DNA from 2 places in the Paraburkholderia sp. JPY465 genome. Region 1 is predicted to be linked to the other one. Evidence: predicted binding sites of a transcription regulator. Region 1 holds the regulator's gene; the other holds the start of a gene.
The links. Region 1 encodes FNR, which switches genes on or off when oxygen is low (the NO sensors DNR and NnrR bind a similar motif). Its sites were predicted from a motif close to TTGATNNNNATCAA; they were not measured.
Positions count from the first base shown of each region.

Region 1 (7,859 bases):
TGCGGGCACTGCCGCTACTGCCTGTCCGCCCGCGAAAATCTCTGTGAAGACGCTGGCTTCACCGGCTACACGATCGACGGCGGCTATGCCGAGCGCACGGTCGCCGATAGCCGCTATTGCTTTCATCTGCCGCCGCACTACGGCGATATCGAGGCCGCGCCGCTGCTGTGCGCGGGTCTGATCGGCTACCGCACGTTGAGCATGGCGGGCGACGCCGAACGGATCGGCATCTACGGTTTCGGCGCGGCCGCGCATCTCGTCGCGCAGGTCGCGCGTCACCAGCAGCGCACCGTCTATGCGTTCACGCGTCCCGGCGATCACGCGGCCCAGCAACTCGCGCTGCGCCTTGGCGCGGCATGGGCGGGCGGCAGCGACGAGGCGCCGCCCAGCGAACTCGACGCCGCGCTGCTGTTCGCGCCGGTCGGCGCACTGGTGCCGCTGGCGCTGCAGGCGGTCGCGAAGGGCGGCGTGGTGGTGTGCGGCGGCATTCATATGAGCGACATTCCGTCGTTCCCGTACGCGTTTCTGTGGGGCGAGCGGCGCGTCGTATCGGTCGCCAATCTGACCCGCGACGATGGGCTTGCGTTCATGCGCAGCGCCGCGGAGACCCGGCTAGCGATCGAGACGACCACCTACCCGTTGCGCGACGCGAACCGCGCGCTCGACGATCTGCGCCACGGCAAGCTGACCGGCGCGGCCGTGCTCGCGATCCGCTGATGATTTGCTCACGGGCCATGGTCGCTTGATACAGATCAAGCCGCCCGCCGCGCCGGCGTTCATTATGTAAGCGCGCACCGTTGGGGCCCCGTCACGGGCCGAGGCGCGACGATCCGAGGAAAGCCGATGAACACTGCCGCCGAGCGCAACTCCTTTCACCGCGTGATGATCGCGTCCGCGGGCGGCGCCGGACTGGCGCTCGCCACGCGCGTCGCCCAGCAGTTCGTCGCCGCGGACGCGCGCTTTCGTCTCGTCAATATCGTTTGCAATCCGGCCGCGCTTTATCCGACGCTGATGCTCAGCTATCCGGACTGGTGCGAGACGCATCGCGCGATGCTGCACGGTGCGCAGGCTGCGCTGCGCGACGCGGTGATCGCGTTGCACGGCGTCGTCGCGGCGACCGACGCCGAAATCGTCGATCTGACCGCGCTGCATCAGGGCGCGGCCGAAGCGCTCGCTCATACGGCGGCGCAATGGGATGCGGATCTGGTCGCGGTGGCCGCGCATTCGCGCGAACATCGCTGGGGTGGCCGTATCGATCCGGAGGAATTGGTCGCGTCGATCGGACGTCCGGTGCTGTATATGCCGGCGAGGTCGACCGACGCGAGCGATGCCGCGGTGGTGAGCCGCGTGCTGGTCGCGATCGATGGCAGCGACACCGCGCTCGACGCGCTGCGCACCGCGCTCGCGGTCGCGCCGCCCGACTCGTGCATCAAGGTCGTCTACGCGGCCGACGACCGCTTTGCGTGGTGCGAATGGCTGCCGTTCGAAGTCGTGTTGCAGCAGCGAATCGATGTATTGCGGCGCGGTGCGGCGATGCTCGAACAGAGCCGGCGCGCGGCGGAAACCGCGTTGCTCGAGTTCAACGACGATTCCGGCGATGCGTCGACCGCGATTCTCGACGAAGCGCAACGCTGGCACGCGGACCTGATCGTGATGGGTTCGCACGGCATGCGCGGCATGCCGCATCCATTGCCGGGACACGTGACGTCGCGCACGCTGCGTGACGCGGCTTGTCCCGTGCTCGTGTGTCCGCGCGATGCGCCGTCGTTGCGGGCGGATGCGGTGCTGCGTGGCCAGTGGCGGGAGCCGCATCCGGGCAGTGCGGGCGGGCCTTTTTATCTGTAGCAGGGGCGCGCCACGCGCGTTGACAAATCCAACCTCAGTGGAGAATCGGCATGTACCAACATATCCTCGTCGCGCTAGACGGCAGCACTTTCTCGAAACGCGCGCTGAAAGAAGCGGTGAATCTCGCCGCGTTGACGAAGGCCGTCGTGCATCCGGTTTATGTAGTCGACAAGACGCCGATCTTTTCCTATGCCGGCTATTACGACCCGCTCGCGCTAGTCGAAGCATTGCGCCAGGACGGCCACTCGGTGCTCGAGGAGGCCGAGCAGGCCTGCGCCGCCGCCGATGTGCGTTGCCGGCCCGCGATGATCGAGTCTGAGAGCCTGTCCGACGACGTCGCCACGATCGTGTTGCGCCACGGCGAGCAGGTCCACGCCGATCTGCTCGTGCTCGGCACGCATGGGCGGCGCGGCGTGCGGCGCCTCGTGATCGGCAGCGTGGCGGAGCGGGTGCTGCGTTTCTCGACCTGTCCGGTGTTGCTGATGCGCGAGCAGATCGGCGAGGAAGCGCCCGAGGAGTAATCCCCGGTAGCGGCGCGCGGCGGCGTGTGAGCACTACACGAGCGCGTCGGCTGGCAGCTGGATCGAGATCCTGAAACCATGGCCGGGCGAGCTGGTGAACGACACGTTGCCGCGCAACTGCCGCACCCGTTCGCGAATGCCAAGCAGCCCGAATGAAGTTGTTCCCTGCGACTGATCCAGCGCGACACCCACGCCGTCATCGTCGATATCGAGCGATACGGTCGGGCCCGCGCAGATCATGTCGATGCGTACGCGCCTCGCCTTGGCGTGCCGCGCGACGTTCGTCAACGCCTCCTGAACGATGCGAAACAGCGCCGTCGCCGCGAATTCGCCGCATACCGGCTCGGCCGGTTCGAGATGCACGCTCGAGCGAACGTTGTAGCGTTTCGTGAAGTCTTCGGCCAACCAGTCGAGCGCGGCGGCGAGTCCGAGGTCGTCGAGCAGCGGAGGGCGCAGATCGGCGGCGATGCGCCGCAGCGAAGCGGCCATCCAGTCGATCTGCTTTTGCAGCTCATGCGTTTGCGCCGCAAGCGGCTCGGTGTCGGCTTGCTGATTCAGCTTCGCTTCGAGCAGCGCGACGCTCATTTTCAGCGCCGTCAGCCGTTGGCCGAGATCGTCGTGCAGTTCGCGTGCAATACGTTTCTGCTCGTTTTCACGGGCGATCTGCGTGTGAGTGGATACCTGACTCGCGCGTTCGAGTTCCGCGAGACGCATGCGCTCGGTCAGATCGCGGGTGACCTTGGCGAAGCCGAGCAGCGCGCCCGACGCATCGTGCACGGCGGAAACGACCACGTTGGCCCAGAAACGCGAACCGTCGCGACGCACACGCCACCCTTCGTCCTCGGCGCGGCCGACGGCTGCGGCGGTTTCCAGTTCGCGAGCGGGCTTGCCGGCCGCGATGTCTTCCGGGGTATAGAACTTCGAGAAATGCTGGCCGATGATTTCTTCGGGCGTGTAGCCCTTGATGCGCTGTGCGCCGGGATTCCAGCTGGTTACGCGGCCGGCGGGGTCGAGCATGAAGATCGCGTAGTCCTGTACCGCTTCGACCAACATGAAATAGCGATCCTCGACGGACACGTCCGACCCGGACGCAACACTGGTGAAGCAGGAAGACTCGCCGCTCGATAGACCCATCGCTCCTCCGGGCGGCCACGCAAGGTCGCGTACCGCAACGCACTGAGTTATATCAGTTCAGGAGCGCCGGTTCCACCCGGCATGTCCCGCGAACGAACGTGAGGCGAGCGCCGCGCCGACGCTCAAACCCGAGCCAGTCGTTCCGGGTCTTCGATGCGGATCGTTTTGCCGTTCGCCTTGACGAGGCGTTCGCGCTGGAACTTCGAGAACATCCGGCTCACCGTTTCGAGCTTCATGCCCAGAAAGCAGCCGATTTCCTCGCGCGTCATGCGCAGATGAAACTCCGCGGCCGAAAAGCCGCGCGCCTTGAAGCGCTTCGACAGATTCAGCAGGAACGTCGCGACGCGCTGCTCGGCGGTCATCGTGCCCAGCAGCATCATCTGGCTCGATTCGCGCACGATCTCGCCGCTCATCATCTGATAGATGTGATGCTGCATCGGTTTGATCTCGCGACAGATCGCCTCTAGCTGCGCGAACGGAATGATGCACACGACGCTATCTTCGAGCGCGATCGCATCGCAGTTCTGCTTGCCCTCGCCGATGCCGTCGAGGCCAAGCGAGTCGCCCGCAATCTGGAAGCCGGTCACGTGCTCGCGGCCGTCGCGATGCATGACCACGGTTTTGAATGAGCCGGCGCGTATCGCGTAGATGCTTTGAAACTCGTCGCCCGCGCGATACAGCGCGTCGCCGCGTTTGATCGAGCGCGTCGAGCAGATCAACACGTCGAGCCGGCTCAGTTCGTCCGGCGTCAGCTCGGGCGGCATGCAGATCGCGCGCATCGCGCAGGTGGAGCAGCGCGTGACGGCGTGGCGTGCCGCCGCGGTGCTGGGCGCGACGTGGATCGGTACGACGTGCGAGGTGCGAGGCGCGTCGTGGCGGGGTTCACGGACTGCGGCAACTTGCATGATCGGCTCCTGGCGGTCAGACCCGATGCGCACGGCGCGCATAGGCAATCGCTTCGATGGCGCGGCAGGCGAGCTCGAACTCCGAGGTCTTGTCGAAGAAGAAGTCGGCGCCCGCCGCTTCGCACGCGCGGCGAAACGCCGTCGCGTCATGATTGGTCAGCACGATGCTGACGATGGACGGCCGCGCCCGCGACAGCGCAGCGAGCAGCAGCAGGTCGGTCTTGCCCGAGAAACACGGGTCCAGCACCGCGACATCGGCGCGACTCGCGACGATGTCGTCGAACGCGTGCTCGACGCCCGCGGACTCGCCGGCGATTTCGATGCCGGGAATCAGCGCGATCAGGCAAGCAAGCCGGCGCCGGACCTCGGTCGCATCGTCGACGAGAAAAACTCTCGATAAGGTGGCTGACGGGGGGCTGTCCATACCGACCAGTATTGGCGACCTAACCTTGGAAATATATCGGCGGCGCTTTAAGCGGTGCTAGGAGTTCAGGCAGTGGTTGTAGGAATATTCCTAGTGGCTTGCTGGCGATGTCGTCCAGCGGCGGCGACGCCGACCGGCGGCCCGTTGACCTGCGTCAAGCCGCGTGGCGGCGCGCGCTTCACACTGTCGGTGCAAACGCGCGACGGCGCCACTTCGGGTCATGCCAGCGCTTTCAGAGGGAGTCCGACATGTATGCACGAATTCTGGTTGCACTCGACGACAGTCCCAGCGCGCAGCGCGCCTTCGCCGAGGCGCTGAAGCTCGCGAAGCTGACGGGCGCCACGCTCGAAGCCTGCTGCGTGGTGGGGCACGGCAAGTGGTCGAACAATGCCGACGTGGCTTTCGAGCCGGAGCCGGCGAGCGCGGCGCAAGATTTCGCCAGCCGCGCGCTCGATGGGCCGCGCGAGCTGTTGCGCGAGGCGCAGGTGCCGGGCGGCGTGCGGGTGATCGACGCTTACGCCGAAAACGTGTCGGCGGTACTCGCGCGCGTCGCCGACGAAATCCAGGCCGATCTGATCGTGATGGGCACGCATGGCCGCCATGGCGTGCAGCGCTTTCTGCTCGGCAGCGTCGCGGAGTCGCTGGTACGGGCGACCGACATACCGGTGCTGATCGTGCGGCATGACGAACAAGGCCACCCGCGGCCCTGAAGCGCCGCGCCGCGCAGCAGCCGGTTTCTAGCGGCTCAGGTGGATTCGCTCAGGTGAGTCCGCTGTCGGCGCTCGCCGGGGCTGGCTAAGCGCGCGCCGCGCTGCTCGCCTGGGCGGGAATCATCAGCACCGGGCAACAGGCGCGGCGCAGCACGCGCTCGGCGACGCTGCCGAGCATCAGCCGTTGAAACCCGCGACGGCCATGCGTGCCCATCACGATCGCGTCGGCGTGCCATTCGCGCGCCGTTTCGACGATGCGATGGGCGATGTCTTCTCCGGTGATCGCCACTTCGACGGTCCGGGCCGTGCCCTTGACCCCGCGTGCGCTCATCCGGCTCTGCTCGTCGGCCGCGATGCGCTTGCCTTCGTCGATGAACGCGTCCTCGATCGTGGATGGGTCGAAGCCGGGCGCGTTGTAAGCGATCACGGGCACATCGATCACGTACAGCGGCATCAGCTCGGCGCCCGATTCGGCGGCGAGCGTCAGCGCGGCGTCGAACGCACCCGAGGCGGTGGCGCTGCCGTCGAGCGCGACGAGTAGGCGCTGAAACATGGCTGACTCCTTAAGCGCGCACTTCAGTGCGACAACAGCACCGGCACGGTCATCGACTCGAGCATCGTGCGAGTCGCGCCGCCCAGCACGACTTCGTGCAGGCGCGAATGTGCGTAGGCGCCCATCACGATCAGGTCGCAGCCGAGGTCGGCCGCCTGCGACAGCAGCGCGTCGCCGACCGGCGTGCGGTCCGCGACGCTCAGCTCGCGCACGTCGATCTTCACGCCGTGACGCGCGACGGTGAGGGCGATGTCGTCGCCCGCAGCCATGCCCTGCGGCGGACGATCGGCGGACGAATGCACCGTCAGCAGCGTCACTTTTGCCGCATGCGCGAGGAACGGCAGCGCGTCGTGGATCGCGCGGGTCGCTTCGCGGCTGCCGTCCCACGCGATCAGCGCGTGGCGGCCCGGCGCCGCGAAGGTGCCGCTCGACGGCACCAGCAACACCGGGCGCCCGGCCGACAGCACGATGTGCTCGACGAACTGTTCGGCGACGAACGCCTCGGGGTCGGCCGGGTCGGTCTGGCCGAGCACGACGAGATCGGCGACCCGCGCATAGGGCGGCACGACGTCGTTCGCGTAGCCGTTCGCGGCGATCCAGTGGCCGTCGACGTTCGCGCGCGCGAGTTCCGCGCGGAACAGCCGCTCCAGCGCGCTGGCACGCTCGTGACGCAGGCGCTCGTGCTCCGCGTAGTAGTCGGCGGTGCCGGCCATCACGAAGAACGCGTGCCGCGGCGGCACGTACGTCGAATACAGGCCGGTCAGCGTCGCATGAAAGCGGTGCGCGAGCTGCAATGCGATCTCGAGGCGCGGATGTGCACGAACGCTCGTATCGAGGTGAACGAGAATGCTTTTGTAGCTCATCGCCAAAGCTCCGTGACAGAACGTGGGAAACGGGCGCAAGCGGGCTTGCGCCCGCTGTCAAATGGAGTCTATGAGCCCGGCGGCCGGGGCGATTGACGCAGATCAAGCGCGGGTCGTCGCGCGCTCGATACGGCGGCAGACGCGATCGACGGTTTGCAACCGCGCCTGGCAATCCTATGCTGTGCTCTGGAGGGCAGCGATGATGGCTTCCGGATTCGACGCGCCGCTCGGGCGCTGCGCTTTACCCCGGACCTCGACGGCATTCGTACAGCCCGAAGGCTGGTTCGATTACGCGTCGGCGTATCAGACCGTGCAGCGCGCGGCGCGCGAGTACGCGCAGTGGAGCTTCGCCGACTGGAGCAAGTCGATCGCCTTCGCCGTGCAGCACGAGGCCGACTGGTTCGACGAGGCCAACCGCGCTTGCTCTGCCTGGTATGCGTGGTGGCTGGCGGCGTGCGGCATCGCGCCGGGCGTCGCGCCGCTCGCGGGCGGCCTGAGCGCGGGGTGGTGGGGCTCGCAGAACGCGCTGCCGTTCGCGGGCGTCGTTTAGCCGCGCGGGCCGGCACAGCCGGCGCGCGCACTGTCAGTGGCAGACACGGCAAGGAGGAGTTCAGATGGGAACGGATCGCGTGGCATTGGTGACAGGCGGGATGGGCGGTTTGGGCGCGGCGGTCAGCCGGGCGCTTCATGACGCGGGTATGACGGTCGCGGTGACGCACTCGACGCACAACGATCACGTGCCGACATGGCTGGAGCACGAGCGCGACACGGGGCGCGACTTTCAGGCATACGAAGCCGACATCGCCGACTTCGATTCCTGCGCGCGCTGCGCGCAACGCGTGCTGACCGACCTGGGCAGGGTCGACGTGCTGATCAACAACGCCGGCATCACGCAAGACACGAG
Region 1 is NZ_JBNDMT010000006.1:1,067,515-1,075,373, forward strand. It holds gene QFZ94_RS38250 (zinc-dependent alcohol dehydrogenase family protein) at 1-717, shown strand, start outside; gene QFZ94_RS38255 (universal stress protein) at 844-1,845, shown strand; gene QFZ94_RS38260 (universal stress protein) at 1,896-2,366, shown strand; gene QFZ94_RS38265 (PAS domain-containing sensor histidine kinase) at 2,400-3,500, opposite strand; gene fnr (fumarate/nitrate reduction transcriptional regulator Fnr) at 3,623-4,405, opposite strand; gene QFZ94_RS38275 (response regulator) at 4,422-4,829, opposite strand; gene QFZ94_RS38280 (universal stress protein) at 5,078-5,539, shown strand; gene QFZ94_RS38285 (universal stress protein) at 5,625-6,092, opposite strand; gene QFZ94_RS38290 (universal stress protein) at 6,116-6,955, opposite strand; gene QFZ94_RS38295 (polyketide synthase) at 7,155-7,505, shown strand; gene phbB (acetoacetyl-CoA reductase) at 7,570-7,859, shown strand, end outside.

Region 2 (7,859 bases), on a different contig from region 1:
ACGGAAAGCGACGCGGCTTACTCGGTGAAAGCTGAACTGCCCGGCGTGGACAAGAAAGACATTGACGTGCAGATCGACGGGAGCGTCGTGTCGATCAACGCGAAGGTCGAGCGCAACACGGAGGAAAAGGAAGGAGAGCGCGTGATCCGCCGCGAGCGCTACGCCGGGACCTTCAGCCGCTCGTTCTCGCTCGGCGGCGAGGTCGACGAGGCGAACGCGAAAGCCGAGTATAAGGACGGTGTGCTGTCGCTCAGCTTGCCGAAAAAGACGTCCGGTGATCGCAAGCGGCTGACCATCGACTGACACGGCAGGCTGGCGCGCCGTCGCACGGGCTAGTCGCGAGGAGACACCTGGTGAAAACCGACAGACAACTGCAGCGGGAAGTCGAGGAAGAACTCGAATGGGACCCCGCGGTCACCGCGACGGATATCGGCGTGGAGGTGACGAACGGCGTCGTCACGCTGTCGGGCCATCCGCCGAGCTTCGCCGAAAAACTGGCCGCAGAAAAAGCCGCGCAGCGCGTGGCGGGTGTGAAGGCGGTTGCGGTGGACATGCAGGTCCGGCTGCCGAAGCCGGACCAACACAGCGACGAGGACGTGGCGGGCGCGGTCCACGCGATTCTGTACTGGAGCGTCGCCGTGCCCCACGATGCGATCAAGATCCAGGTGGAAAAAGGCTGGGTCACGCTGACGGGTATGGTCGACTGGGCCTACCAGCGCCACATCGTCGCGCGCGCGGTCGGCCAGATGCGCGGCATTCGCGGCCTGACGAACGCGATCGAGGTGCGCCGCAAGGTGGCGACCGACGAGATCAGCAAGAACATCGAAGAAGCGATGCGGCGGCACGCCGAGCGCGAAGTCAGGCACATCGGCGTCGAGGTGAAGGACGGCACGGTCACGCTGACGGGCAAGGTGGGCTCATACGCGGAACGCAAGGTCGTGCGCGGCGTCGCGTGGAGCGCGCCCGGCGTCTGCGCGGTGGTCGACGATCTCGTCGTCGATGCGAGCCCGCCACGCGAACCCATCGGTGACGCAGCCGAACGATAACAGCCACGTTCCCACTCGCGACCGACGATTCCGTTCGACCGTTGCACGGGCCTAAAACTGCCCGAGCTCGACGCTTTGCCCATACACCGGCACCTCGCATGACCAGCCGAGCGTCTCGACGATATGCCGCCGCATCGCATCGGCCGCGGCGGGCTCGCCATGCGTGACGAAGGTGCGAGCGGGCGCGTCGGTCAGACTCCACAGCCAGTTCAGCAACTCGCGGTAATCGGCATGCGCGGATAGCGACGGGATCGATTCGACGTTCGCGCGCACCCGCACGTATTCACCGAACAGTTTGATCGACGGTTCGTGGGCCGCCAGCGCCGCGCCGCGCGTGCCGGCCGCCTGGAAGCCGACCAGCGCGATCGTATTGCGCGGATCGGACGCGTATAAACGCAGGTGATGCAGCACGCGCCCGCCGGTCGCCATGCCGCTGCCCGCGATGATCACCATGGGTCCGTTATGCGACGCGATCGCCTTCGATTGCTCGACGCTTCGGACCATGATCGCGGCCTTGTCGATCGCATTTGCATCGGAGATCGTCAAACGATGTTCGGCGAGATGCCTGCGATACACGTCGGTGACGCTGGTCGCCATCGGACTGTCCAGATAGACGGGCACGTGCGCCATGCGCCCTGTCTCTTTCAGCTTCGCGATGTAGTAAAGGACTTCCTGCGCGCGGCCGACCGCGAAGCACGGCATCACCACCACGCCGCCTTTGGCGAAGGTCCGGCTGAAGATCCGTTCGAGGTCGTCGCGCGGGTTCGAGTCCGGATGCAGGCGATCGCCGTAGGTCGACTCGACGACGAGGTAATCGGCATGCGCGAGCGGCGCGGGCGCACGCATGATCGGGTCGTGGGGGCGGCCCACGTCGCCGGAAAACGCCAGCACCTTGTGATTGCGGCACATGACGACGCTCGCCGCCCCGAGGATGTGCCCCGACGGCAGAAAGCGAAAGCACAGCCCATGCGGCAGGTCGACCGGCGTATCGAAGCGGTGGGGCGCAAGCAGATGCAGCGCGCGCTGCGCGTCGTCCTGCGTGTAGAGCGGCAGCGCCGGCCGATGCTTCGAGAAGCCGTGGCGGTTCGCGAATTCCGCTTCCTCTTCCTGTAGCTTCGCGCTGTCGCGCAGCATGATCTCGCACAGCGCGGCGGTGCCGGGCGTGCAATACACGGGACCGCGAAAGCCGTTTCGCACGAGCAATGGCAGATAGCCGCTGTGGTCGAGATGCGCGTGAGTCAGGAGCACCGCGTCGATCGAGTCGGCGGGCACCGGCAGTGCGGCCCAGTTGCGCAGCCGCAGGTTCTTGAGGCCCTGAAACAGCCCGCAATCGACGAGGATGCGCAAGCCGGGTTCTTCGAGCAGATACTTCGAACCGGTGACGGTCTCGCTCGCACCGAGAAAGGTCAGCTTCATGATTCCTCCGTTGCTCGCGGATGGATGGGACTATTTCAACGGATGTGGGCGCCGTACTCTTGATCTGGATCATCGGTTGCGCAGCGCTCGCCCGAAAACGGTCGAGGACGAAGTGGCGAAACAAACTGCCGCTCTGACGCTTCCCGTATTCCGCTAAGATCGTGCCGGAATTCATCGACCCAAAAGACCGCGGCGCTCCCAAAGCCCAATCTCAAAACCAACACGCAATGGACCGTATCGACGCCATGAAGGTATTCGTCGCCACGCTCGACGAGGGAAGTCTGGCGGGCGCAGGCCGCCGGCTGGGCCGCTCGCCCGCGGCAGTGAGCCGGGCCATCGCGTTTCTGGAAGCGCACACGGGCACGCCGCTGCTACATCGCACCACGCGCACGATCCGGCTCAGCGAAGCGGGCGAGCGCTATGCGCAAGCGTGCCGGCGCATCCTCGCGGATCTCGAGGAGGCGGACCTGCTCGCCGCCGACGAGCGCTCCGCGCCGCGCGGCCTGCTTGGCGTGACGGCGGCGGTGGCGGTGGGCGAAGAGGTGCTGCGCCCGATCGTCGATGCGTTTCTCGATCGCCACCCGCAGGCGTCGATCCGTCTGCACCTGCACGACCGGCCCGTGAGCATCGTCGACGAGGGCATCGACGTCGCGCTGCGCATCGCGCATCTGCAGGACTCGACGCTCGTCGCCATTCCGGTGGGCGAAGTGAGGCGGGTGGTGGTCGCTTCGCCCGACTATCTCGCCACGCATCCGGCCATCGCGATGCCCGCCGATCTCGCCAGCCATCCGATCATCTCGATGACGCATTTCGGGCTCGACTCGTGGAGCTTTCCGGCCGCGCGTCAAACGGCGCTGCCGCAGGTCGTGCGCTTCACGCCGCGCTTGATCGTCAACACGATCCGCGCGGCGCGGGCTTCGGCTGTGGACGGGCACGGCGTCACGCGGCTTTTCTCGTATCACGTGGCCGAACAGGTCAAGGCCGGTGCGCTGAAAATCGTGCTGCGCGACAACGAGCATGCTCCGCTGCCCGTCAATCTGATGACGCCGCAGGGGCGCCTTGCGGTGCCGAAGGTGCGCAGTTTCGTCGATTTCGCCGCGCCACTGCTGCGCGAGTATTTCGAGCGGGCCCAGCAAATCATCGACGCCGATCGACGCTGATTCGATCGCTACGCGGAAGAATGACTTCCACGGCGCGGTGATTCTCTCGGCACGCGACTCGATCTAGACTGCCTTCCATATTCATCAGGTGCTTAACAACACCGATCCATGGGAGTCGTCATGCAGCAAGCCGTCTCGAATCCGGCCGCTTCGGCCGGCTACAACGTCTGGCGAGGCACCCTCGCCGGAGCCAGCGCGAGCCTGATCGGCATTGGTCTCGCGCGTTTTGCCTACACGCCGCTTTTGCCGGCCATCATCGGCGCGCACTGGTTTCCCGCCTCGAGCGCCGCTTATCTGGGCGCGGCGAACCTCGGCGGCTACCTGGCCGGCGCGCTGCTGGCGGGCTCGATGGTGCGAGTGGCGAAACCCGCCACCGTATTGCGCGCGATGATGTTGCTCGTGACCATCGCCTTCGTCGCCTGCGCGGCGCCCGTGTCGTTCCTGTGGTTTTTCGTCTGGCGTCTGGCCTCGGGGCTCGCGGGCGGCGCATTGATGGTGCTCGCCGCGCCGACGATCCTTGCGCACGTGCCGGCGGCGCGCCGGGGCTTCGCGAGCGGCGGCATCTTCACGGGCATCGGACTCGGCATCGCCGCTTCGGGCACGATCGTGCCGATTCTGTTGCACCAGGGGCTCACGTGGACGTGGCTCGGGCTCGCGGCCGTTTCGCTCGTGCTGACCGCCGTGGCGTGGAACGGCTGGCCCGAGCAGGCGGCGCCAGCGCACGCCGCCGCGCATTCGCGCTTCGAAAAAGCGCCTGCGTATCCCCGCGCCGGCCTGCGCGCGCTCTATGCCGAATATGGCCTGAACGCCGTGGGACTCGTGCCGCACATGCTGTTCCTCGTCGATTTCGTCGCGCGCGGGCTCGGCCGGGGCGTCGATGCGGGCGCCGAGTTCTGGGTGCTGTACGGCCTGGGCGCGATCGTCGGGCCGCTCGCGGCGGGGCATCTCGCCGATCGCGCGGGGTTCGGCCGCGCGTTGCGTGTCGCGTTTCTGGTGCAGGCCGTTGCGGTCGCGATTCCGGCCGCGGGCTTATTCGGGCCGGCGGGGCTGATGGTGTCCGCCTTTATCGTGGGTGCGTTCACGCCGGGCATCGTGCCGCTGGCGCTCGGTCGCGTGAACGAGTTGCTCGTGCACCATCCGTCCGCCGTCAAGGACGCCTGGAGCCGCGCGACGACGAGCTTCGCCGTGATGCAGGCGCTGGCGGCCTACGGTCTTTCGTTCGTGTTCTCTTCGAGCGGCGGCAATTATCCGGTGCTCTACGCGATTGGCGCGGTGGCGCTTCTGTTCGCACTCGCCGTCGATCTGTTCGCCGCGCGCAGCGCCAAATGAATGCGACGGTTTCATCTGCACCGGCGATCGGTATGGTCCTGGCGATGCCGTCGATCGGCGTGGCGCACAATGTTGACGAGCGGGTCGCGCTGCGTCCGATCGCCCGCGGTGGCCTCGCGCGCCGGCGCACGGCCACGCTGGAACCTGGCAAGCTGGCAAGCCGGCAGGTACATTGAACCTTTTAACGCATCGGTGGGAAAGGGAACATGAGCACTCAAACGAACAATCGGGCGTTATTGCGCACGCTTGGCATCCACAAGCCGATCATTCAGGCGCCGATGGCCGGCGTCACCACGCCGGCGCTCGCCGCCGCGGTGTCGAACGCGGGCGGTCTGGGCTCGCTCGGCGTTGCCGCGATGAACGTCGAGAACGCGCGCCGGGCGATCCACCAGACCCGCGAGCTAACGACGAAACCGTTCAACATCAACGTGTTCTGCCATCGCCCGGCCACCCCCGATGCGGCCGTCGAGCGTGCATGGCTCGCCTGGCTCGAACCGGTGTTCCGGCAATACGGCGCGACGCCGCCGCAAGCGCTCTCCGAGATCTACACGAGCTTCGTCGTCGACACCGCGATGCAGGCGATGCTGCTCGCGGAGAAGCCGGCCGTCGTCAGCTTCCATTTCGGCTTGCCGCCCGATGCGGTGATCGCGCAACTGAAGCACGCGGGCATCCGTTTGCTCGCGAGCGCGACCAATCTCGACGAAGCGGCGGCGGCCGTCGAAGCAGGCGTCGATGCGATCGTCGCGCAGGGCATCGAGGCGGGCGGTCATCGCGGCATATTCGACACGACCTCGCGTGACGAGCGCCTCGGCACGTTCGCATTGACGCGTCTGCTGGCGAGCGAGTTCGACCTGCCCGTGATCGCGGCGGGCGGCATCATGGACGGCGCCGGCATCGCGGCCGCGCTCGCGCTGGGCGCGCAGGCGGCGCAAATGGGCACGGCCTTCGTCGCGTGCCCGGAAACCTCGATCGACGACGCTTATCGCAGCGCGTTGCTCAGCGATGCGGCGCGCTCGACTACATTGACGTCTGCCATTTCGGGGCGCCTCGCGCGCAGCATCGTCAATCGCTTCACGGCGCTCGGCGAGGACCCGAAAGCTCCGCAAACGCCTTCCTATCCGATCACCTACGACGCGGGCAAAGCGCTCAATGCAGCCGCCAAGGCCAAGGGTGAGTCCGGCTACGGCGCGCAATGGGCGGGCCAGGCCGCGCCGCTTGCGCGTTCGATGCCCGCCGGCGAACTGATCGCGCAACTCGAACGTGAAACGCGTGAAAGTATCGAGCGGCTGCAATCGGTGTGGAGCTGAGCAGTCTGGTTTTCATGCCTCGCATCGATCGAAGACATCGGCACGCATCCCTCGCAACAAAAATACAAACGGAGACAGGCATGCAACGCAAATTCGACGATCTGCTGCTGGGCAGCATCGAGCTTTTCTGTCTCGCGGCGGAGCTCGGAAGCTTTACGCTCGCGGCCAACGCCGCGAGTGTGACGCCGGCGGCCGTGAGCCGCTCTGTGGCGCGGCTCGAGGAACGGCTCGGTGTGCGCCTGTTCGTGCGCACGACGCGCCAGATCCGTCTGACCGACGCGGGGCGGCGCTACTTCGAGCAGTGCCGTCAGACGTTGTCGCAACTGACGGACGCCGAGCGCGAAGTGACGGGCGAACAGACCACGCCGGCCGGCGTGCTGCGCATCAGCATGCCGACGCCGTATGGGCACTATCGCGTGTTGCCGTTGCTGCCGGCGTTTCGCGAGCGCTATCCGCAAGTTCAGGTGGAGACGCACCTGAGCAACCGCAACATCGACTTCGCGGACGAAGGTTTCGATCTCGCGATACGCGGACGCGCACCGGCCGATTCGAACCTGGTCGCGCGCAAGCTCGAAGATGCGGAGATGGTCGTGGTGGCGACGCCGGCCTATCTGAAGCGCGCGGGGGTGCCGAAAACCGTCGAGGACCTGCAGACCCACGAGTGCATCCAGTTCGAAATGCCGAGCAGCGGGCGTCATCTCGCGTGGACCTTCGAGGGCTCCGCTGAAAATGGCGACGTGCTGACGAGGGGAAGCTATGGAACCTCGGGCGATGCGCTCGCCGGCGTGACGCTCGCGCGTGCCGGCGCGGGTCTCTTTCAGACGTATCGCTTCGTCGTGGCAGACGACCTGCGCGAAGGTCGGCTGGTGGAAGTGTTGCGCGAAGCGGGCGGGCGCACGCGGCCATTCATCCTGCTGTATCCGCACGCTCGCTATCTGACTTCGCGCGTGCGGGCGTTCGTCGAATTTCTGATCGAGCAGTTGGCCAAACCCACGATACCCCCAGTGACCGCGCCGCGCACGCGCGCACACTGAGTGGCGCGTGCGCCTTCATCGCATGGCCGGCTTAGGCGACACCGCGTTGGCGCGAATGCCGCGCTTCGCATACTCGAGTGCGAGCGAGCCGATCGCGGCGGCGAGGCCGCCCTTGGTCAGCGAGGCCAGCACGGAAGGCACGCCGCCGATCGCGTGACAGTTGCGAGCCGCAGGAACAAGCGGTGAGTGATCGCGCTTCGGTCTAGCGCGCGCCCGCGTTCACGATGCCTGGGTTCGCGGGTCGTGATCGAACTCGAGTCTGATGCCACCCGGCTCGTACAACATCGTGTGGCGTTTGGGGCCGCCACCGAGTTCTTCGGGCGTGAATTCGACTTTGACGCCCGGCCATGCGGACACGCGCGCGAACACATCCTTCAGTGCTTCCTCGCTGCCCACGCGCAACGCAAGATGATGCAGTCCGACGTTGACCTTGCGATCGAATTCGACGAGACGGCTTGGGTCAGTGACCTGCCAGAGCGTCAACACTACATGTCCGTCCGATACAAATGCCGCCGGATAGGCCGGCCTTTCGCCCACCTGCTTCCAGCCCAGACACTTCACGAAGAA
Region 2 is NZ_JBNDMT010000003.1:1,353,044-1,360,902, forward strand. It holds gene QFZ94_RS20835 (Hsp20/alpha crystallin family protein) at 1-303, shown strand, start outside; gene QFZ94_RS20840 (BON domain-containing protein) at 354-1,046, shown strand; gene QFZ94_RS20845 (MBL fold metallo-hydrolase RNA specificity domain-containing protein) at 1,098-2,462, opposite strand; gene QFZ94_RS20850 (LysR family transcriptional regulator) at 2,690-3,622, shown strand; gene QFZ94_RS20855 (YbfB/YjiJ family MFS transporter) at 3,743-4,951, shown strand; gene QFZ94_RS20860 (hypothetical protein) at 4,948-5,127, shown strand; gene QFZ94_RS20865 (NAD(P)H-dependent flavin oxidoreductase) at 5,158-6,258, shown strand; gene QFZ94_RS20870 (LysR substrate-binding domain-containing protein) at 6,339-7,292, shown strand; partial or broken gene QFZ94_RS20875 (3-oxoacyl-ACP reductase) at 7,326-7,448, opposite strand; gene QFZ94_RS20880 (VOC family protein) at 7,512-7,859, opposite strand, start outside.
Region 2: QFZ94_RS20845 (MBL fold metallo-hydrolase RNA specificity domain-containing protein) is a predicted target of FNR. The motif match lies at 2,522-2,535, and genes of this name have one in related genera.